DNA from 3 places in the Rhodobium gokarnense genome. Region 3 is predicted to be linked to each of the others. Evidence: predicted binding sites of a transcription regulator. Region 3 holds the regulator's gene; each other region holds the start of a gene.
What was found. The regulator LexA, encoded in region 3, represses DNA repair genes until DNA is damaged. The targets are predictions, from matches to a motif close to TGTTCNNNNTGTGTTCNG.

Region 1 (7,559 bases), on a different contig from region 3:
CCCGTGGAGCCGAAGCCGCCGGCGCCGCGCACTGTGGCCTCCAGATCCAGGGCCGGCTGAAAGTCCGCCTGCAGCACCGGCGCCAGCACCATCTGGGCAATGCGCTCGCCGCGGCGGATGGTGAAGGGGGCCTCGCCGTGATTGATCAGGATCACGCCGATCTCGCCGCGATAGTCCGCATCGATGGTGCCGGGGGAATTGAGGACGGTGACGCCGTGCTTCAGGGCAAGGCCGGAGCGCGGCCGCACCTGCGCCTCCGTGCCCGAGGGGAGGGCAATGGCGATGCCGGTGGGGATCAGGGCGCGGGCGCCGGGGGCGAGCGTCACAGGCGCGTCCTCGGCAACGGCGGCAAGGAGGTCGAGGCCGGCGGCGTCCGCGCTCTGATAGGCCGGCAGCGGCAGGCCGGCGCCGTGCGGGAGCTGTTTGACGGAAACGCGCGCGGTCACGATGCGTCGGCCTTCGAAAGAGCCTCGGCGATCGCGGCCACGAGCCGGGCCGCGACGTCGCCCTTGGAGAGCGTCGGCCAGTCCTCGACGCCGTCCGCCCGGACGATGCGCACGGTGTTGGCGTCGCCCCCCATGACGCCGGTGGCCGGCGACACGTCGTTGGCGACGATCCAGTCGGCGCCCTTGCGGGTCAGCTTGCCCGTGGCGTTGGCGATGAGGTCGTTGGTCTCGGCCGCAAAGCCGACGACGAGGCGCGGCCGCAGCGTTTCGTGCCGGCCGATGGTGGCGAGGATGTCGGGGTTTTCGACGAGGGTGAGGGCAGGCGGGCCGCTCCCCGGCGTCTTCTTCATCTTCGCGGTGGTCTCCGTGGCCGGGCGCCAGTCGGCAACGGCGGCGGCCATGACCGCGACGTCGGCGGGAAGGGCGGCCTCCACGGCCGCAAGCATCTGCCGCGCGGTCTCCACATGGACGGTTCTGACGCCGGCCGGATCGCCGAGCGAAACCGGCCCCGAAACAAGGGTCACCTCGGCGCCGGCAGCGGCAGCGGCAGCGGCAATCGCATGACCCTGCTTGCCGGAGGAGCGGTTGGCGAGGAACCGGACGGGATCGATCGGCTCCACGGTTGGCCCGGATGTGACGACCACCTTGCGGCCCGAGAGCGGCTTGGCGGCCCCGTCGAAATGGGCTTCGACAGCGGCAACGATTTCCATCGGCTCGGCCATCCGGCCGGTGCCGGCCTCGCCGCTCTCGGCCATCTCGCCGACGGCAGGGCCGACGAAGGCAATGCCGTCGCCGCGGAGCGTCGCGACGTTCCTCTGCGTTGCCGGATGCGCCCACATCATCGGGTTCATGGCCGGCGCGGCAAGGACCGGCGTGTCGGTGGCAAGGAGCACGGTGGAGGCGAGGTCGTTTGCGATCCCGTTCGCCATCCTGGCGAGAAGATCGGCGGTCGCCGGCGCGACGACGATGAGGTCGGCTTCCCGCGACAGGCGGATATGGCCGATGTCGTGCTCATCGTCGCGGTCGAAGAGGTCGGTGAAGACCCGGTCGCCGGAGATCGCGGAAAAACTCATCGGCGTGACGAACTCGGTCGCCGCCGCCGTCATGACGACCCGCACGGACGCGCCGCGCTCGCGCAGACGCCTGACGAGGTCGAGGCTCTTATAGGCGGCGATGCCGCCGCTGACGATGAGGAGAATGCGCCGGGAGTGCAGCATGGGAGGTATTCGCTCGCCCGCGCCCGGAAAAGGGCTCCGGGCGCTCCTGTCGTGGGAAGGACGGTCCTAGTAGCCGGCGGAGAACGATTTCGGCGCCGGATCGATCTCGCGGGGCTGGCCGCCCGCGACCTCATAGACCGCAAGGCCGCGCTCGTTGGTGCCGTCGCGGCGGAAGCGGAACACGCCGTCGATGCCGAGGAAGCCGTCCGGATTGGTCAGGATGTCCTCGGAGAACCGGCGCGCGCCCGCGCTGCGGACAAGGCCCGCGGCAAGGATCGTCGCGTCATAGGCAAGCGTTCCGGTCCGCGGCGGGCTGACGCCATAGGCCGCCTGGTAGCGGCTCGCGAACTTCTGGTAGCCGGCCTTGTCGGTGCCGGGGAACCAGCCGCCGCGCAGCGACGAATCGGCAAGGATCGCCGGATTGTCCCACTGGCTGGTGCCGAGCATCTGGACGGTCTGGCTGGTCACGCCCTTCTGGGCGAGGACGCCGGCGATGATCCGCGCCGCGCCGCCGCCATCCGGAATGAACACCGCATCGATCTGCGGGCCGAGGGTGGCGATCGCCTCGGCCTTGGCGCGGATGTCGGCCTCCGTGCCGTCATAGCGCTCGATGCCGAGGACGCGGACGCCGAACTGGCCGGCATACTGCCGGAACGAGGCCTCGACCACCTGGCCGTAGGCGTTGCTCGGCACGATCGCGGCGAACGACTTCTTGCCCCGCTTGGAGGCGAAGGAGACGATCCGGCGCACGTCGTTCTGCGGCAGGAAGGAAAGCAGGTAGACGCCGCGCGCAGCAACGCTGGAATTGCTCGAAAAGGCAACGACCGGAACGCCCGAGGAGCGCGCCGCGCTGGCAGCGCCGCCGACGGCCGGGGCGAACACCGGGCCGATGATCAGTTCGGCACCTTCCGCGATCGCCGCCTGGGCGGCCGCCTTGCCGCCTTCCGACGAGCCGTTGGTGTCCTTGACCAGGAGCTGGATGTCGCCGCCCTGGAAGTCGTTGATCGCAAGCTCTGCGGAGTTGCGGAACAGCCGTGCGACGGAACTGGCATCGCCCCCGGCCGAGTTCGGCAACAGCAGGCCGACCCGCACGGAGCCGGAGCCGATGGTCTCGCCGCTCGGCGCCACCGGACCTGACGAGCGCGACGGGCCGCTGCCCCAGCCGGAAAAGCCGCCGCCACCGCCGCATGCGGCAACGGCGAGCACGGCTGCAACGACGGCGCCACGCTTTAGATTGCCCATGGAAAGTGAGGCAAAAAGACGGTTTACTCGATACACCCTAGCCTCCCCTGCCGCATGAGGATGCAATCTGGAAATTGTTCCGACCCCATCCGGCATACTGAACGCCTTGTCTGACCATGTCAAAGGACATTGGCCGGTCCTAAATTCTTTGCCGAGGCCGGTTTTTCTGAAGTTTGCCTTCCAAAAGACCGGTCTCGTCTTGCCCGCCGGAGCGGGCGTCCGGGCCGTCAAGGGTCGCAGTCCCCGCGCGCCCCGTTTCGACCTGCCGTGGGGTCCCTGCAAGGCAACCCTCTGGGCATCGGCCCTGTCCTTAGCATAAGTTCCAATAATTAAGACAATTTATAGCCTTGCCATAAAGGAACCGGAAAACGATGGCTTCCCCGACCCCGAAGGACGCGCCGCGCGCCTTTGCCGTCTTCGGCGCTTCCGTTGCCGCGCCGCGCCTGGAGCCGGGGCTCTATGTGGTCTCCACCCCCATCGGCAATCTCGGCGACATCACCCTGCGGGCCCTGCAGACCCTGGCCGCCGCCGACGTCATCGCCTGCGAGGACACCCGGGTCTCGCGCGTCCTCACCAACCACTTTGCCATCGCCACGCGGCTCCTTGCCTACCACGACCACAACGCGGAAAAGCAGCGCCCGAAACTGTTGCAGATGCTGGCCGACGGCGCTGCGGTGGCGCTCATTTCCGATGCCGGCACGCCGCTGATTTCCGATCCCGGCCTGAAGCTCGTCGCGGAGGCCCTCGATGCCGGCCACAGGGTGGTGCCGATCCCCGGTGCCTCGGCGCTCCTTGCCGCAACGGTCGCCGCCGGCCTTGCCACCGACACGGTGCTCTTTGCCGGCTTCCTTCCCAACAAGGGTGGCCCGCGCAAGCGGCGCATCGAGGTGCTGGCCGGCATTCCGGCAAGCCTCGTTTTTTATGAGTCGCCGAATCGCCTTGCCGCGGGGCTGAAGGACCTGGCCGAGGTGCTCGGCGCCGACCGGCCTGCAGCCGTCGCGCGCGAACTGACTAAAAAATTCGAGACCGTGCGGCGGGGCACCCTCGGGAGCCTTACTGAGGCCTATGCCGGCGAATCGGTGAAAGGCGAGATCGTCATCGTCGTCGGCCCGCCCGAGGAGGTCGCCGAGACGGAGATCGACATCGACGCCGCCCTTGCCGAGGCCCTGTCGCGCAGCGGCGCCTCGGCCGCCGCCGGCGAGGTGGCCAAGGCCACCGGCCGCGACCGGCGCACGCTCTACAAGCGCGCCGTGGAACTTAAGAATGCTGCGGCCGTGGGGGAGGGCGGGTCGTGACGTCGGAGGCAAAAGAAACCGGCAAGCGCCGCGCCGCGTTCCGCCGCGGGCTCTCTGCCGAGGCCGTCGCCGCCATGTTCCTGCGCCTCAAGGGCTACCGCATCCTCGCCCGCCGCTTCCGTTCCGGCCGCGGCGAGATCGACCTGATCGCCAGGCGCGGCGACGTCGTTGCCTTCGTCGAGGTCAAGGCACGCAAAACGGAAGCGGCCGCCATCGAGGCGGTCGATGCCCGCACCCGCGCCCGCATCGAGGCCGCCGCCAATGCCTGGATCGCCCGCCAGCCGGCAAACCCTGAAGCGACCTATCGCTTCGACGTGGTGCTCATCGTGCCGGGGCGCCTGCCGGTCCATCTCGCGAGCGCCTTCGAAGGCGCCTGACGGCCGGACAGGGCAGGCATGCGGCCATGGACAAACGGGCCGCAAGCGCACATATCAACGAACGACTGACTGCCCTCCCCAGGAGCTTTCCGAAAAATGCCGCTCACCGTCGCCTTCCAGATGGATCACATCTCCGGCATCAAGATCGCCGGCGATTCCACCTTCGCCCTGATGCTGGAGGCCGAGGCCCGCGGCCATCGCCTCTATCACTACACGGTCGACAGCATGGCCATGTGGGACGGCAAGGTGACGGCGGTGGCCGAGCCGGTCTCGGTGCGCGATGTCGCCGGCGACCACTACACGCTGGGCGCCGGCGAGCGCGTGGAACTGTCGTCCTTCGACGTCATCCACATGCGCCAGGACCCGCCCTTCGACCTTGCCTATATCTCCGCCACCCACATGTTGGAGCGCATCCACCCGGAAACGCTCGTCGTCAACGATCCGGTCGAGGTCCGCAATGCGCCCGAAAAGCTGTTCGTCGTCGATTTCGCCGACCTGATGCCGCCGACGCTGATCACCCGCGACCGCGGCGCCATCAAGGCGTTCCGCGAGGAGCACGGCGAGGTCGTCATCAAGCCGCTCTACGGCCATGGCGGCAACGCCGTCTTCCGGCTCCATCCCGACGACCAGAATTACGGCTCGCTGATCAGCCTTTTCGAGGGCCTTTATCCGGAGCCCTGGGTGATCCAGCGCTACCTCACCGAGGTCCGCGCCGGCGACAAGCGCATCCTCCTCGTCGACGGCGAATTCGCCGGCGCCGTCAACCGCATCCCGGCCGCCGACGACCTGCGCTCCAACATGGTGCAGGGCGGCCAGGCGGCGGCCACCGAGCTGACGCCGCGCGAGCGCGAGATCTGCGAGCGCCTTGGCCCGGAACTGAAGAAGCGCGGCCTCATCTTCGTCGGCATCGACGTCATCGGCGATTACCTGACGGAGATCAACGTTACCTCCCCGACGGGCATCCGCTCGGTGCAAAAACTCTCCGGCATCGACGTCGCCGCCAAGATCTGGGATTCCATAGAGAAACGCCGCGGCTGACGCGGTTCCGATAGACTGCAGTCCGGACAGATTGAATCCCGTTTATTCCGCGAATCCGATTCTTCGGAAATCGGCTTTTTGCGCCGCGCTTAGACGCCAATAAGCCCCTTAGCAAACGATAACGCCAGCGCCACGGTGACGACGGCGATCACCGTGGAAACGAGGATCGCGGCCGAGACCCGCCTGGCGCCGACGCCATATTGCTCAGCGATGACGAAGACGTTGCCGGCGACCGGCATTGCCGCGACCACCGTGCCGACCGCGACCGTTTCTGCCGAAAGCCCGAACCCCGACAGCATGAAATAGGCAACGACCGGATGGACGATGAGCTTCAAGAGGCTCATCAGCGCGATGCCGGGAAGATCACCGCGAAGCCGGCGTCCGGCGAGTGACAGGCCGAGGGCAAAGAGCGCGGTCGGTCCGGCCGCCGCGCCGAGGAATTCCACGAACCACTCGAGCGCGGACGGGACGCCGATGCCGGTGGCTGATAGCAGCACGCCGGCAACGATGGAGACGAGGAACGGGTTGAACACCATCCCACGCGCCACCCGCTGTGCCGTCGCCGAAAGCTCCGTGCCGCCGCGCGAGACCTCGATGAGGCCGATGGAGAGCGGGATGAGGACGACGAGATCGATGATGAGGGCGGCGGCGACCGAGCCGATGCCGCCCGGTCCGAATGCAACCAGGACAAGCGGCAGGGCGAGGAAACCCACATTGCCGACGGCCGATGCCTGGCCGGAGATCGCCGCGCTGGCAAGCCCCTTCATGCCGGCGAACCGCGCCCCGAGGGCGCCGAGGGCGAACAGCAGGACCCCCGCGCTGATCCAGGCGGCAAGGAATTGAGCGTCGAGGAGCACGGTGACCGGCTGCCTGGCCAGCGCGCCGATGATCAGCGCCGGCATCGAGAAATAGAAGACGAAGGTGTTGAGATGCGGGATGCCGGCCGGCGGGATCAGCCGCCGCGCCCCGGCGAGATAGCCGAGCCCGATCACCGCAAAGAACGGCACCGTCAGGCCGAAAAAAACCTCCACCGAACCGTTCTCCCTCCGCCTTGTCTGCCGCCCGCCCTTCGCCTATCGCGTGTTTTCGCCGCCGCGGTCAAGGCGCGGATTATGGGCGTCTTGCGGCCCGCGCGCGGCCGCCGTCCGCCTCCGATCCGGATTTGTTCTCTTATTGTTCTTGACTTCCCGGAAAGGTTGTGTCTGAGTTGTAAAAGGGAAGGGTGAGGCGATGGTCAGTCACGTCACGACGGTAGCGTTTCAGGGGATCGAGGCGGTCCCTGTCGACGTCCAGGTGCAGATCGGGCCGGGCGTCGTCGCCTTCACCATCGTCGGCCTGCCGGACAAGGCGGTCGCCGAAAGCCGGGAGAGGGTGCGCTCCGCGCTGATCGCCTCCGGACTCGCCTTGCCGGCAAAGCGCATCACCGTCAATCTCGCCCCCGCCGACCTGCCGAAGGAGGGCAGCCACTACGACCTTCCCATCGCGCTCTGCCTGATGGCGGCGATGGGCGCCGTGCCGGCCGACCAGCTCGCCGGCTTTTCCGTGCTGGGCGAACTCGCCCTCGACGGCACCATCACGCCGGTCGCCGGCGTGCTGCCGGCAGCGATCGGCGCCAACGGGGCCGGCAAGGGGCTGATCTGCCCGGCCGAAAGCGGTCCCGAGGCGGCCTGGGCGAGTGCCGACATGGAGATCGTCGCCGCCCGCAGCCTCATCGGCCTTGCCAACCACTTCAAGGGAACCCAGGTGCTCTCCCGCCCGGAGCCGAGGATTCGCTCTGCGGGCGCCCCACTGCCCGACCTTGCCGACATCAAGGGCCAGGAGAGTGCCAAGCGGGCCCTCGAAGTCGCCGCCGCCGGCGGCCACAATCTTTTGATGATCGGCCCGCCCGGCGCCGGCAAGTCGATGCTCGCCGCGCGGCTGCCGTCCCTGCTGCCGCCGCTCCAG
Region 2 (7,559 bases), 110 kb from region 3:
CCGTCGCGGGTGGTGATCAGCAACAGGCCGATATCGGGAATGCCGCGCAGGGTCTGGCCGGCGACGAGCGGGATGCTGGCGTTCTGGTCGCGCGTGCGGCCGGCCAGGAACGAGCGGTTGGCCTGCTTCACCTTGCCGACGAGCTGCTCCAGCGTGACGCCGAACAGCGACAGCTTTTCCGGATCCGGCTCGACGCGGATCTGGTCGGCGCGGCCGCCGACGAGATAGGTCAGCCCCACATCGGGCAGCTTGGCGACCTCGACGCGCAATTCCTCGGCGACATTATAGAGCGCGTTGTCGTCCCAGTTTTCCGCGTAGTCCGGCTTCGGCGCCACCGTCAGGACGACGATGGCGACGTCGTCGATGCCGCGCCCGACGATCAGCGGCTCGTTGATGCCGAGGGGGATGCGGTCGCGGTTGGCGCGGATCTTTTCGTGGACACGCAGGATGGCGTCGTCGGAATCCGTGCCGACATAGAAGCGCGCGGTGACCATCACCCGGTCGTCGGAGGTCTGGGAATAGACGTGCTCGACGCCGTCGATGGCCTTGACCACCGTCTCCAGGGGCTCGGTGACGAGCTTGACCGCGTCCGGCGCCTTCAGGCCGTCGGCATTGATGAAGATGTCGACCATCGGCACGGAAATCTGCGGCTCTTCCTCGCGGGGAACCGACATCAGCGCAACGAAGCCGAGGGCCAGCGCCGCGAGCAGCAGCAGCGGCGTCAGCGGCGACTGGATGAACGCCTGGGTCAGGCGTCCGGAAAGGCCGAGATTCATGACATCACCAGCGTGTCGCCGTCGGAAACGCCGGTCAGGACCTCAATGAAGGTCTCGTCGTCCTTGCGGAAGCGCCGGCCGAGCTGGACAACCACGTCGACGACCTCGCCGTCCGGCCGCTTCAGCCGGACGAAATCGATGCCGTAGCGCGTCTCGACGAAGGATTCCGGGATAGCATAGGTCGAGCGGTGGCCGGCGGAGACGCGCACCAGGGCCCGTTCGCCGACGAAATAGTCGCCGAGATCTTCCACCGTCGCATCGGCGACGACGCGGCCGTTCTGCAGTTCCGGATAGACCTGCTTGATGGTGCCGGTGACGGTCGCGGGTGCCGCCTCCTCGACGCCGAGCTGGCGCCGTGCGACGAAGATCTTGTCGCCGACCTCCATGAAGCGGGCGTGGCGCTCCGGCACTTCCAGGCGCAGGATGTAGCCTTCGGCGGCAATCGTCGCGACGGTCTCGCCAGCCATGATGACGGCGCCGGTGGTTACCGGGACCGTCAGCACGCGGCCGTCGGTCGGCGCTTCCACGGCGCCTTCGGCCAGTTGCTGTTCCACGACGGAGCGTTCGGCCTTGGCCGAGTCGAGCTTGCGGGTCGCGACCTCGGCCGCCGTTTCCAGCTCGTCGAGGCTCGCCTGGGAGATGATGCCGCGCTGGATCAGCGTCCGGCCGCGCTTCAACTGGGTCTCGGCGTTGTCGTATTCGGCCTCGGCCACCTTGATCTGGGCGGCGAGCGAATCGAGCCTCAGGGCGAGCTTGGGATCGCCGACCATGGCGATCACCTCGCCGGCCTTCACTGCCTGGCCCTCGTCGACGCTGAGGGTCGCCACCGTGCCGCCGATGCGGGCCCGGCCGGGCACCGTGTCGATCGGGCGCACCTCGGCATAAACCGTCTTCAGATCGACCACGTCGACCCGCTCGACGTTGAATTCGGTTTCGGCCCGGGCCGCGCCGGCCGCCATCGGGACGGCAAGAAGTCCGGCCGCCAGAGCCCACCGCATTGTCCGTTTCATGAAATCCACCTGTCGCTGCCGCCGCGGCGGCCAATCCAGCATATTAGTTGTTTCTTATATAGAGCACCGGAACCCGAAAACTCAAGGGCCGAGTTTGACGACGAACTCGCGGCCGCCGAAGCCATGCACCGAATCGCCGGCCCGGACCGTGACGCTGTCGATGCCGGCCGGCAGTTTTACGCCGCTGAGGCTGCGAGTAAAGGGCTGCTCGTTCACGTGTGGATGGTGGAGGGTCCGTGTCGCGAGCACCGTTCCCTTGGGGCCGAGGACCTGCCATTTGTCGGCATAGTGGTCCCAGCCCTCGTCGGCATGGCGGACGGTGACGCGGAAGGTCCAGGTGCCGGACGGATCCCTGGAGGCTTCTGCGGCGACGACGTCGGCCTCGCCGGCGGCCGCGGCACTGGGCGACAGGAGGATTGCCGCTGTAAGCCCGAACGCCAGGGCCACGGCCGAGGCGCAGCGGTTGGGCTTCAAAAATGCCGGGGCTGGCCGTTCGGTCATGGCGCTTTTTCCGAAAAGTCGTTGCGGCCCGCCGTTGAACCTTTGTAATCGGAGGGCGTTAGAAACAGGACGGTGCGTTTCGGCCGGCCGAAACGCTCCAAACCAATGGTAGCAGGGAACGGGCGCCGCGAGGCGCCGGTGCCAACGCACAAATCGTCACGAACGCGCGAGGACGGGACCGATGGCCGCACACGGATCGAAGACAGTCATCTATGCGGCCCTTGCCGGCAATTTCCTGATCGCCGTCACCAAGTTCGGCGCCGCCGCCTTCACCGGCTCCTCGGCGATGCTGTCGGAGGGCATCCATTCCCTCGTCGACACCGGCAACCAGGGGCTTCTGCTCTACGGCATGAAGAACGCCAGCCAGCCGGCCGACGAGGAACACCCGTTCGGCTATGGCGTGGAGCTCTATTTCTGGGCCTTCGTCGTCGCCATCCTGATCTTCGCGGTCGGCTCGGGCGTCTCCATCTACGAGGGCATCTCCAAGGTGCTCGAGCCGCACCCGGTCAGCAATCCGCTGGTCAACTTCATCGTCCTCGGGCTTGCCTTCGCCTTCGAGGCGGTCGCCTGGTGGGTGGCGCTCAGGGAATTCCGCTCCACCAAGGGCAAGCGCAGCTATATCGAGGCGGTGCACGAGTCCAAGGACCCGACGGTCTTCACCGTGCTCTTTGAGGATTCCGCGGCGATGCTCGGCCTCCTCGTCGCCTTCCTCGGCCTCGTCGGCATGCAATACACCGGCTGGCTCTGGCTCGACGGCGCCGCCTCCATCGTCATTGGCATCATCCTGGCCGGCACCGCCTTCCTGCTCGCCTTCGAGACCAAGGGCCTCCTGATCGGCGAGGCCGCCGACCCGCAGACCGTCGCCGCCATCGAGCGCATCGTGGAGGCCAATCCGACGGTGGAACAGGTCAACGAGATCCGCACCCTGCACCGCGGGCCGAACGACGTGCTCCTGGCGCTCTCCGTCGATTTCGAGAACACGCTGACGGTCGGCAAGGTGGAGGAAGCGGTCTATGCCATGGAGATCGCGATCCGCGAGGCGTTCCCGGTGATCCGCCGGGTCTTCATCGAGGTCCAGGCGCGCCAGCACCACGAAAAGATGCTCGCCGCGGAACTGGCCGAGGGCGGCATTGAAGGCATGACGCTGGGGACGCCGGAGGGCGATGACGGGGCCGGAGAAGACGGATCAAACGCCGCGGGGTAAGATGCCGACGCGACGGGCAGCGGCGCATCCGCGTCTTGACCTATCTCCCAAAGGAGTATCCGGCCGATTTGCCGCGCTCGCTGCACTTGCCCACACATGACGCGGGATGCTTTTGCCCCCCTTGTCCCACGCACTCCGCGTCACCCCGGGCGGAGCGAAGCGGAGACCCGGGGCCTATTGCCCACATCGAAACGGTATGCCGTCGCGGGTCGTGATCCGGCCGAGAACCGCGCCAATGCCAGTCCCGCCAGCCGGCGGCATACCGCGTTGAGGCGGGCAATAGGCCCCGGCTCGGGGCCGGGGTGACGGCATTCTTTCTGGCGAGCGAACGTGTTCTTGCCCCGAGGGCGGCGAAACGGGCCGTCTTCTTGAGGGAGCAAAGGAGGGGCAGTGGCAAGACCACACCGTGCGAAAGCTATCCGGACGGCGCCCCTGCCCCTGCCCGTCCGCCGGCAACGCCTTTAGAACGGGATTTCGTCGTCGAAATCGTCACGCTGGGGGCGCGAGGGGGCGTTGCCGCCACCGCGGTCCATCGGGCTGGAGCGGCCGAAGTCGGAGCCGCCGGAGCCGCTGTCGGCGAAGTCGCCGCCGCCGCCGCTGCGGCCGTCGAGCATCGTCAGCGTGGAATTGAAGCCCTGCAGCACGATCTCGGTGGTCCAGCGCTTCTGGCCCGACTGGTCTTCCCATTCCCGGGTCTGAAGCTGGCCTTCCAGATAGACCTTGGAGCCCTTCTTGAGATACTGCTCGGCGATCCGGCACAGGCCCTCGCTGAAGATCACCACCCGATGCCATTCGGTGCGCTCACGGCGCTCGTTGGTGTTGCGGTCGCGCCAGGACTCGCTGGTGGCGATGCGCAGATTGACCACCGGACGCCCGTCCTGCGTCCGGCGCACCTCCGGATCGGCGCCGAGATTGCCGATCAGGATGACCTTGTTGACCGATCCAGCCATTGTTCTTTCCAGTACTGAAATATGTGTCCGTCTTTGCCGCACAGCCTAACGGGCGCCCGGCGCCGGGGCCAGCGGGGCAGCGCCCTTTCCACAGGCGAGTCGGGCCGTCATCGGCCGTCGCTGTCGCGTTCCTTTTTTGTTCTTTGTACCGTAGAACAGGGCATGTGGCAAGTTCAACCCCGTCCATCGCCAATGAAATCCCCGAAATCCGGCGAATTTGGAGGGTCCTCTCGCGGAATGCCATCCTCGGCCGCCCCCTTGGCAGCGACGCATGTTCATTGTATGTTCCAAGCGTCCTTAACGCCGACTCGCAAGCTTTATACAAATGCTACAGGCCGCCGATCCGGTCGCGCGCGGCGCGTGGCGTAATCCTCTTGTTGCGCGGCTGCGCTTCTGGCCTATATCGCGTTAGGATCGGGCGCCTGTCGCCGGCCCGATCCGCCTACCCAAACCGACCGGGCCGCCAATGACCGCCGATGCGGGCGGCAGGACCTCCGTTTTCGCCGGACTGCCGGCGCCCGAACCGTTCCCCAAGGCACGGAAGACCCGATGACGACCAAATATCTCTCCATTCGCGGCGCCCGCGAGCACAATCTGAAGAATGTCGACCTCGACATTCCGCGCGACCAGCTCGTCGTCATGACCGGGCTCTCCGGCTCCGGCAAGTCGTCGCTCGCCTTCGACACCATCTATGCGGAGGGCCAGCGGCGCTATGTGGAGAGCCTCTCGGCCTATGCGCGCCAGTTCCTGGAGATGATGCAGAAGCCCGACGTCGACCAGATCGACGGGCTGTCGCCGGCGATCTCCATCGAGCAGAAGACGACCTCGCGCAATCCGCGCTCCACCGTCGGCACGGTGACGGAGATCTACGACTATCTGCGCCTCCTGTTCGCGCGCGTCGGCATCCCCTATTCGCCGGCGACGGGCCTGCCGATCGAGAGCCAGACCGTCAGCCAGATGGTCGACCGCATCCTCGCCCTGCCGGAGCGCACCCGGCTCTATCTCACCGCGCCGATCGTGCGCGGACGCAAGGGCGAGTACCGCAAGGAGCTGGCGGAGCTGCAGAAGAAGGGCTTCCAGCGGGTCAAGATCGACGGCACCTTCTACGAGATCGCCGAGGCCCCTGCCCTCGACAAAAAGTTCAAGCACGACATCGACGTCGTCGTCGACCGCATCGTCGTTGCCGGCGACATCGCCAGCCGGCTGGCGGACTCGCTTGAAACCGCGCTCGGCCTTGCCGACGGGCTGGCGGTCGCCGAATTCGCCGACGAGACGGAGGACAAGGGCGCGCCGAAGAGGCTGGTGTTTTCGGAAAAATTCGCCTGTCCGGTCTCCGGTTTCACCATCGCCGAGATCGAGCCGCGCCTGTTCTCCTTCAACAATCCGTTCGGCGCCTGTCCGACCTGCGACGGCCTCGGCACGACGCTGGAGTTCGAGGCGGACCTGGTCGTTCCCGACACCTCGCTCTCCCTGCGCGAGGGCGCGGTGCTTCCCTGGGCCAAGACCGGCAACACCTCGCCCTATTACACCCAGACCTTCGAGGCGATCTGCCGGCAGTTCAAGGTGTCGATGGCAACGCCCTGGCGCGAGCTGCCGGATGAGGTGAAGAACGTCATCCTGCACGGCTCGGGCAAGACGCCGATCACCTTCGTCTATGACGACGGGCTTAGGCGCTACCAGACCAACAAGCCGTTCGAGGGCGTCATCGGTAATATCGAGCGGCGCTGGCGGGAGACGGAATCCGCCTGGGTCCGCGAGGAGCTGTCGCGGTTCCAGTCCGACCATCCGTGCGAGGCCTGCGGCGGTAACCGGCTGAAGCCGGAGGCGCTCGCCGTCAAGATCGACGGGCGGCATATCGGCGAGGTGACGGCGATGTCGATCCGCCGCGCCGCAGAATGGGCCGAGACCCTGCCGGACGGCCTCACCGACAAGCAGAACGAGATCGCCTACCGGATCCTGAAGGAGATCCGCGAGCGCCTGCGCTTCCTCGTCGATGTCGGCCTCGACTATCTGACCCTTGCCCGGGCGTCGGGCACGCTATCCGGCGGCGAGAGCCAGCGCATCCGGCTCGCCTCGCAGATTGGCTCGGGCCTCACCGGCGTCCTCTACGTGCTCGACGAGCCCTCCATCGGCCTCCACCAGCGCGACAACGCCCGCCTGCTGGAGACGCTGAAGCACCTGCGCGATCTCGGCAACACCGTCATCGTCGTGGAGCACGACGAGGATGCCATCCACACCGCCGACTATGTCTTCGACATGGGTCCCGGCGCCGGCGTCCATGGCGGCCGGGTGGTCTCGCACGGCACGCCGGAGGAGATCGTCGCCGATCCGGCCTCGCTCACAGGCCAGTATCTCTCCGGCGCGCTGGAAGTGCCGCTGCCTTCCGTCCACCGCAAGCTGCCGAAGAAAAAGCGGCTGAAGCTGATCGGCGCGCGCGGCAACAACCTCAAGGGCGTCACCGCGGAAATCCCGCTCGGCACCTTCACCTGCATTACGGGCGTTTCCGGCTCCGGCAAGTCGACGCTGCTCATCGACACCCTGTTCAAGGCCGCGGCCCGGCGCATCTCCGGCGCCCGCGAGCAGCCGGCGCCGCACGAGGCCTTCGAGGGTCTGGAATTCCTCGACAAGGTCATCGACATCGACCAGTCGCCGATCGGCCGCACGCCGCGCTCCAACCCGGCGACCTATACCGGCGCGTTCACGCCGATCCGCGAATGGTTCGCCGGCCTGCCGGAGGCCAAGGCCCGCGGCTACGCGCCGGGGCGCTTTTCCTTCAACGTCAAGGGCGGGCGCTGCGAGGCCTGCCAGGGCGACGGCGTCATCAAGATCGAGATGCACTTCCTGCCCGACGTTTACGTCACCTGCGACGTCTGCAAGGGCCGGCGCTACAACCGCGAGACGCTGGAGGTCCAGTTCAAGGGCAAGTCGATCGCCGACGTCCTCGACATGACGGTGGAGGAAGGCGCGGAGTTCTTTTCCGCCGTCCCCGCCATCCGCGACCGGCTGCGCACCCTTTCCCGCGTCGGCCTCGACTACATCCACATCGGCCAGCAGGCGACGACGCTGTCGGGCGGCGAGGCGCAACGGGTCAAGCTCTCCAAGGAGCTGTCGCGGCGGG
Region 3 (7,559 bases):
CAGCATCAGCGCGATGGCCTTTGCCTCATCGAGATCGGCCTTGGCCTCGTCGGGCAGCTTGCGGAAGGTCATGCCGGCACGGTTGAGGACCTTCTCCCAGCCCGCCGCCGCACACCAGCGCTGCAACGCCGCCTGTCCGGCGCCTTCCTTCTTGTAATCGTGGAAGACGTAATCGATATCGTTGGCGTCCAGCCAGTCGAACGCCTTCTTCATGGTGCTGCAGTTCTTGATACCGTAAATGGCGACGGACATGGCCCTCTCCCCGAAAAAGATCTTTGGTCTTCTTACGGTATCGGGCACCGATTCGGTATCGCTGCGGCTGCCGGTGGTGGCCGGACCCGAAATGTCACCCATGCCGGCGTCGATTTTTTGAAACAGTGCCGAATCGCGCGCCGCTATCCGGCCGGGAACGGCCTTGGAAACCCGTGGGCCGTTTCATTTCTGCAATTTGAAAAAGCAAAGTCCAGTCGACGCAACCCACAGAACAAGTGTTTAGTACGAGATTCGGTACAATAATAATCAGCTTCTTCTAATTTAATTCAAATTCGCAGGGTTTTTCCACATCGGACCGGCATGAACTACTTTTGATCTTTGCTTTTCCCGCATCGCGGTATATTGAGTGAAAAATTCCCGCGGTTTTTTCAGATTCCGCGGCACCGGGCCTTCCGGCCGGTGTTGTCCTGCGGTTGCCGCCCGGTGCGGTTGTCGCGGTCAAACCGCCGCCGGAAGCCGGTCAGGAATGCCGGCGTCCTCTCACCCCCCTTTGGCGCTGGCTTGCCGGCCGGGGGACCCCTCGGATTATTCTGAGGATTATCCCGGTCGGCACCCTTCCCTCCCGCGCTTCCTGTCCCTGCCCGCTGGCATGTCCGTCGATGTCGGCCGACCGGTTCGCTGCCGGTTCAACGGCGCGAGCTGTTGCTCTATCCTTTCGCGAAACATCCGCCGCGCCACCGGGCCTGCCGAAGGGAGCCTTTCTTGCACCAAACATCCCCCCGCCTCTCGCGTTTGATCGCCATCGGCGCCGCCACCTTTATGGGCCTCGCCTTCGCCGCGCCTCACGCGACGGCCGGCGCCTATGACGCCCAGTTCCGGAAGTTCCTGGAGCGTGAGATCGTTCCGGCCGCCCGCGCCGCGGGGGTCTCCAGCGGAACGCTCAGCCGCGAACTGTCCGGCCTTACCCCCGACACCTCGCTCCCGGGCCTCACGCGCCCCGGCGGCGGCGGGCCGCCCAAGGTCAACTACCAGGCCGAATTCCGCGCCCCGGCCCGCTACTTCTCCGACAATCGCTTCACGGCGCTCGTGCGCAGCGGCCGCTCGCTGATGGCCCGCCACAAGGGCACCCTCGATGCGGTGGAGCGCCGCTTCGGCGTGCCGCGGCGCATCGTGCTCGCCATCTGGGCGCGGGAATCCGGTTACGGCAGCGCCAGCATCCCGAAGGATGCGCTGAGGGTCGTTGCCACCCGCGCCTTCATGGGCCAGCGCCCGGATTTCTTCAAAAAGGAGACGGTGGCCGCTTTAAAGATCCTCGATGACGGGCATATCAGTCGCCGCGAGATGAGAAGCTCCTGGGGCGGCGCCCTCGGCCAGCCGCAGTTCCTCCCGACCAGCTTCCTGAAATACGCCGTCGACTTCGACGGCGACGGCAAGCGCGACATCTGGCGCTCGGCGCCCGACGTCCTTGCCTCCATCGCCAACTACCTGAAGGACCATGGCTGGGTGCCGGGCCGCGACTGGGGCTATGAGGTGACGGTTCCGGCGGACATTTCCTGCTCGCGCGAGGGACCCGACCGCGGCCAGCCGATCGCAAAGTGGGTGCGCGAGGGGATCAAGCGGGTCAAGGGCCGCGACTTTCCGGCTTTCGAACTGAAGCTGCCCGGCTACCTCCTGATGCCGGCCGGGCGCTTTGGGCCGGCCTTCATCGCCACCGACAATTTCTACGTCCTCAAGGAGTACAACGAATCCGACGTCTATGCCCTCTTCGTCGGCCATCTCGCCGACCGCTACGGCAACGATGTCGGCTTCGTCGGCAACTGGCACCCGATCCGCACCACCACCCGCGGCAAGGTCCGCCAGCTCCAGCTATCGATGGAAAAGGCCGGCCACGACGTCGGCGGCGCCGACGGGCTCATCGGTTTCAAGACACGGCGCTCGCTCGGCATCGTCCAGCAGCAGCGCGGCAAGGCGCCGACCTGCTGGCTGGACTGATTCGGCTCCCCCGAAACGCAAAAGGCGCGGCCACCACGAGGCGGGCCGCGCCTTTTTTCAATCGACCGTTCCGGCCGGATCAGCCGTTGGCGTCGCGCTCCTCGTGGGTGCGGGCAAGCGCCTTCTGCAGGTAGAGGTCGCGGTCATAGACGTCGAAATAATAGCCCATGTCGCCGCCCGCCTTCGGCCAGGCCGTGAAATAGGCCACATAGACCGGGATGTCGCCGCGCACGCTCTCGCTTTCGTTGACGCCCGGAGCGATGCGGCTCGACACATAGTCCTGCGACTTGCCGAGTACGGCGGCGGCCATCAGCCGCGGATGCTGCAAGCGGATGCAGCCATGGCTGAAGGCCCGGCGGTCATGCTTGAAGAGGCTCTTGGCCGGCGTGTCGTGCATGTAGATGTGGTGCTTGTTCGGGAACAGGATCTTGACCGCCCCGAGTGCGTTGCTGGAACCCGGCCGCTGGCGCACATTGATCGACTGGGACTGGGTCGCGACCGCGTACCAGTCGACCGAAGCCGACGATACCGCACGCCCGCCAACGGTGGAGACCTCGTAGCCGGCGCGGTCGAGATAGGACGGGTCCTTGTTCAGCTTCGGCACCATCTCGTTGACGATGATCGACAGCGGCACGCCCCAATAGGGGTTGTATTCCACCGTCTCGATCTTGTCGGTGAAGAAGCTGGTCTGGTTCGACTTCTTGCCGACGACGACGCGCATCGTCAGCGGGTCGCGGCCTTCCTCGCTGTAGGTGGCGGTGAAGGCGGCCTGGTTGATGAAGACGTGGCGGCGGCCGAAGGCCTCCGGCAGCCAGCGCAGACGCTCCATCGCCAGCTCGATCTTCTCGATCTTGGCCGCATTGCTGACGCCGACCAGCGAGCGCACGGTGCTCGGCCCGACGATGCCGTCGACCGTCAGCTTGCGCTCCTTCTGGTAGTCCTTGACGAGGGCGACGAGCTCCGGCGTGTAGTCCGGCCCGCCGTCATAGGCGGCGAGCGTCGCGGCGTGATTTTCGGCAAGCTCCTCGGAACCCTCAGCCTTGATCGCGGCGACGATGTTGGCGACTTCCTCGCTCGACTGACCCGGCTTCAGGAGCAGGGTCGGGTCGATCTCGACGCGCGTCGCCTCGTCGGCGGCACGAAGGGCGGCGAGCTTTTCGACCATCGCCCGGAACGTGTCGTTGTCCGGGTGGTGCGAGGCGATTGCCGTCGAGACGTCATCGCTTCCCTCGATGTCCGCAAGCGCGGCTTCAAGGTCGACTTTCTTGCGCGGCAGGTCGTGGTAGCCGGAGATGCGGTTGGGGTCGACCCGGCCGCGTTCGGCGTCCAGCACATAGAGCAGGACCTTGGAGGTCAGCGCGAATTCAAAGCGCAGCAACTCGCGCTCGCGCGCTTCTTCGTCGGCGTTTTCCGCAAGGTTCGGAAGCTCGACCGCATAGTCGTCCGGCAGCAGGCCGAAGCGGTCGGCCTTGGCCAGCGCCGCGAGCGCGGCCTCGGCCTTCTCGTTGACGCCGTCCGCGTCGACCCAGAGGAAATGCTCAGCCTCGGCGTAGTGCGCCTTCATGGCCTTGGCCACTTCCGGCAGCGTACGCAGCTTGAAGTCGGCAAGCAGCGGACGCGCGGCATCGAAGTCGGCCGGACGGACCGCTTCGGCGATCGCCGGGGACGCGGTCTCGACCGGTGCTGCGGTCACGGTCGAGCCGGTCGGTTCCGTATCGACGCCGTCGCTCCCGGTGGGGGTGGCATCGGCAACGGGGCCAGCCTGCGTTGCGGCCGGCTCAAGCTCGGCGGCGAGCGGCGTTTCGCCAGCGGCGTCCGCATCGGCAGCGGGACCGATTTCGGCCGCCGGATCGGCTTCCGCGACGGCCGCCGGCGCCGCGACGGTCTCGCCGGACGCGGCGTCGTCGCCCCTCAGAGCGGCGGCGGCGGCAAGGAGCGCGACACCCGGATCGCTCATGTCGACGGGCGCGGCATCGGCGGCCTCGGCCGCCGGCACGTCCTCGGAAATGGTGTCGGCAGCGTCCGCCTCGACGTCCGGCAGCGGCGCCGTTTCAACGCCATCCGCCGCACCGATGGTCTCGGTCGTCTCCGGCAAAGCGGCATCACCGGCGTCGTCAATCGCGGCTTCCGTCAGGTCCTCGGCATTCGCTTCCGGGGCGGCCATGTCCTCGGTCGGAACGGCCGATGCTTCCGTCTCGACGGGCGCGGACGTCTCGGGCGGGAGTGACAACGCTTCGTCGCCGGGGAGCGCCGGCGCGGCCGCCGGCCCTTCCGGCAGGGTCGCCAGCGGTGCCGGCGCGCGCTCCGGCACCTTCGTCAGTTCCGAAAAGGAAAAAAGCTGCTGGCTGTCCGGCTTGTAGGTGTAGTAGCGCGGCGAACTGATCCGCACCTTCACCTTCTTGCGCTCCGGCTCCGGCTTCTGTCGGTCTTCCTTGTAATATTTCGGGTTGAACAGGCGGTCGAGGAAGCTCTGGGCATGGACCGGCCCGCCGGGGACCATGGTGAAGATTCCAACCAGGAGCCCGGCCGTTCCGATGTTGCGCAGGACCGTCTTTGCCATCCGTCTGTCTGCCTCGATTCGTCTGATTTCCGCCGCCCACCAGCGAGCCGCAACTGTGTAAGGAATTCGTTTCTGAATGCAATAAGTTTGCAGGTTCGGGCGCGCTTGCCGCCGCACTGTCGTCCAATTGCATCACCAGGCGCCGGTCGCCGTTGACGGGCAAGCGAATCCCCTTGCCCGCGAATGCCCGCGAGCGATGCCCGAACACACCGTCTTTTCGGGCAATTCCCCGAGATCAGCGATTTTTTAACCGTTGCGGAACACATATAGAACGTGTATGTTTCGTTCGTGGTTTGTACCACGCTTTGGACCTTGCGGAGTTCGACCGATGCTGACGCCGAAACAGTACGAGCTGTTGATGTTCATTCACGAACGTTTGAAGGAATCCGGGGTCCCGCCGTCGTTCGACGAAATGAAGGAGGCGCTCGACCTTCGCTCCAAATCGGGCATCCACAGGCTGATCACGGCGCTGGAAGAACGCGGCTTCATCCGCCGGCTGCCCAACCGGGCGCGGGCGCTGGAAGTCATCAAGCTGCCGGAGTCGGTCGCCCCCAGTCTCGCTTCCAGCGGCCGCGGCAAAGGCTTTCATCCAAGCGTCATCGAGGGCTCGCTGGGTCGCGCGCCCGCCGCAGCCAAGCCGGCCGGCGACAGCGACGCCCGCTCGGTCACCATTCCCGTGATGGGCCGCATCGCCGCCGGCACCCCGATCGAGGCGATCCAGCACCGCACCCATTCCGTTCCGGTCCCGGCCGACCTTCTCGGGGCCGGGGAGCACTACGCGCTGGAAGTGCGAGGCGACTCCATGATCGAGGCCGGCATCCTGGACGGCGACACGGTGGTGATCCGGCGCGCCGACACGGCCAATAGCGGCGACATCATCGTCGCCCTCGTCGACGAGGAGGAAGCGACTCTGAAACGGCTGCGGCGCAAGGGCGCGTCCATTGCCCTGGAGGCCGCCAATCCGGCCTATGAAACCCGCATCTTCGGACCCGACCGGGTGCGCATCCAGGGCAGGCTCGTCGGCCTGTTCCGGAGCTACTGAGCTTCGGGCATCGGTCAGCGCCGCTCAGGTGGTGCCGGCGGATGCCAGGGACGGCGGAGTTTTGACAGTGCCGTCTCTATGCTGATGGGCGCGTCCCCGTCGCCGGTGAAGGTAATCGCGGTCGCGCCGGTGCGGGCAAGTGCAGCCCGGTCGAAGACGAGGGCGTGCCTGGCGCAGTCTTTCGGCGCCGCGAAGGACGCAATGATGATGTCCGCGGCGTGGCAGTCCTCGGCAAAGGCGAGGGACCGGCGCACCAAAGCGATGCGCCAGAATTGGCGGGCACGGTCCTTGGCGACGATGGCGGCAAGGTCGGTCACAGCGGACGGCGGCGGCCGGGCGGGGGCAGTCGTTTCCGGATGCTGCGGCGCCAAGTCCGAGCCGTTTGCGGTGGCTCTTTCCCCCGTGTCATTCGCCGCGAGGCTACCCTCTGGTGGGCCGGTGCCATTGGGGTATTGCCGTTCTGTTGCCTCCTGACCCCAATTCGACGCCGGTGCTCCGGATCGTTCTGCGGCTTCCTTTGTCGGCGGCCCCCTGCCCGAAATTCCGACCTGCCTCTCTGCCCCTTCCAGAACACAGCCGAGGTCGTCGCAGAGAACACCTGCGACGAGCGACGGATCGTCCACTGGGCGCGGATCGCCGTCGGCGCGCAGCCAGGTGCCGACCACAAAATCGTTCCTGGTATCCGGCGCGAAGCGGAGGGTTCCGCCGGGACCGCGGAGCGCCACCAGCCGGCCGTCGTCGGAAATGAGAAGGTGCGGAGTTGCGGCAAGGGGCGCCAGCGCCATCCCGAGGCCAATGCCGGCAAGGCCGAAGAGGCGGAGCCGGGTCTTCCAGAGCGCCAGCCAGAGAAGGCCGGCCGTTGCGGAAAGGACGGCGACGCCGGGCACCCGGCCGACGATCGATCCGGTTCCGGTGGCCGCCGCCACCCAATCGGCGATGCCGATGACCCGGTCGATGCCCCAGCCCATGGCCGGCAGGACGAGCGGGTCGAGCCCGAACGGGATGGCGATCAGCGACAGGACGCCGAGCGGCATCACCACGAAGGCGACCAGCGGCATGGCGGCGAGATTGGCGACGAGCCCGAGCGGCGCCAGCCTCTGGAAATGAAAGACGGCATAGGGTGCCGTCGCAAGGCCGGCGATCAGTGAGGTGAGCGCCAGCCCGCCGACATAAAAACCGAGGGTCTTTAACGCGAGGCCGGCGATCCCGCGCCGCTCGAAGGCAGTCGCATTGCGCCGTTCCGACAGGGTCTCGTAGGCGGCGATCAAGGCGACGACGGCGGCAAAGGACATCTGGAAGCTGGGCCCGACGACGACCTCCGGCGCCAAGACCATGACGATGAGCGCGGCGACGGCCACCGATCGCATGGTCAACGCCGGCCGTCCGGCAAGGATCGCGGCAAAGACGATCGCCGCCATGACGAAGGCGCGCTGGGTGGCGATTCCGGCCCCCGACAGGCCTAGATAAACGGCGCCGGCCCCAAGCGCCGTCAGGGCCGCCCATTGGCGCACCGGGTGGCGGAGCGCGATCCCGGGAAAGAGCGCCAGGAGCCCGCGCACCACGCCGAAAACGGTGCCGGCGACGAGCGCCATATGGAGGCCCGAGATGGCGAGGATGTGGGCGAGCCCCGCGGTCCGGAGCGCCTCGGTCGTCTCCTCCGAAATGCCGCGGCGCTGACCGACGATGAGCGCGCTGGCAACGGCCCCGGTATCGCCGGAAAGGACGTCGCGGATGCGGGCGGCGACCGCGCCG

Region 1: M2319_RS22320 (YifB family Mg chelatase-like AAA ATPase) is a predicted target of LexA. The motif match lies at 6,779-6,796, and genes of this name have one in related genera.
Region 2: M2319_RS17800 (single-stranded DNA-binding protein) is a predicted target of LexA. The motif match lies at 4,568-4,585, and genes of this name have one in related genera.

Annotation. Positions count from the first base shown of each region.
Region 1 covers NZ_JAOQNS010000019.1:4,631-12,189, forward strand. The annotation lists gene dut (dUTP diphosphatase) at 1-446, opposite strand, end outside; gene coaBC (bifunctional phosphopantothenoylcysteine decarboxylase/phosphopantothenate--cysteine ligase CoaBC) at 443-1,663, opposite strand; gene M2319_RS22295 (penicillin-binding protein activator) at 1,730-2,905, opposite strand; gene rsmI (16S rRNA (cytidine(1402)-2'-O)-methyltransferase) at 3,277-4,200, shown strand; gene M2319_RS22305 (YraN family protein) at 4,197-4,577, shown strand; gene gshB (glutathione synthase) at 4,674-5,615, shown strand; gene M2319_RS22315 (AEC family transporter) at 5,705-6,646, opposite strand; gene M2319_RS22320 (YifB family Mg chelatase-like AAA ATPase) at 6,846-7,559, shown strand, end outside.
Region 2 covers NZ_JAOQNS010000011.1:112,163-119,721, reverse strand. The annotation lists gene M2319_RS17820 (efflux RND transporter permease subunit) at 1-776, opposite strand, end outside; gene M2319_RS17815 (efflux RND transporter periplasmic adaptor subunit) at 773-1,786, opposite strand; gene M2319_RS17810 (hypothetical protein) at 1,868-2,287, opposite strand; gene M2319_RS17805 (cation diffusion facilitator family transporter) at 2,469-3,491, shown strand; gene M2319_RS17800 (single-stranded DNA-binding protein) at 3,953-4,441, opposite strand; gene uvrA (excinuclease ABC subunit UvrA) at 4,991-7,559, shown strand, end outside.
Region 3 covers NZ_JAOQNS010000011.1:4,418-11,976, reverse strand. The annotation lists gene M2319_RS17350 (arsenate reductase) at 1-252, opposite strand, end outside; gene M2319_RS17345 (lytic murein transglycosylase) at 1,033-2,205, shown strand; gene M2319_RS17340 (L,D-transpeptidase family protein) at 2,285-4,765, opposite strand; gene lexA (transcriptional repressor LexA) at 5,094-5,807, shown strand; gene M2319_RS17330 (ComEC/Rec2 family competence protein) at 5,822-7,559, opposite strand, start outside.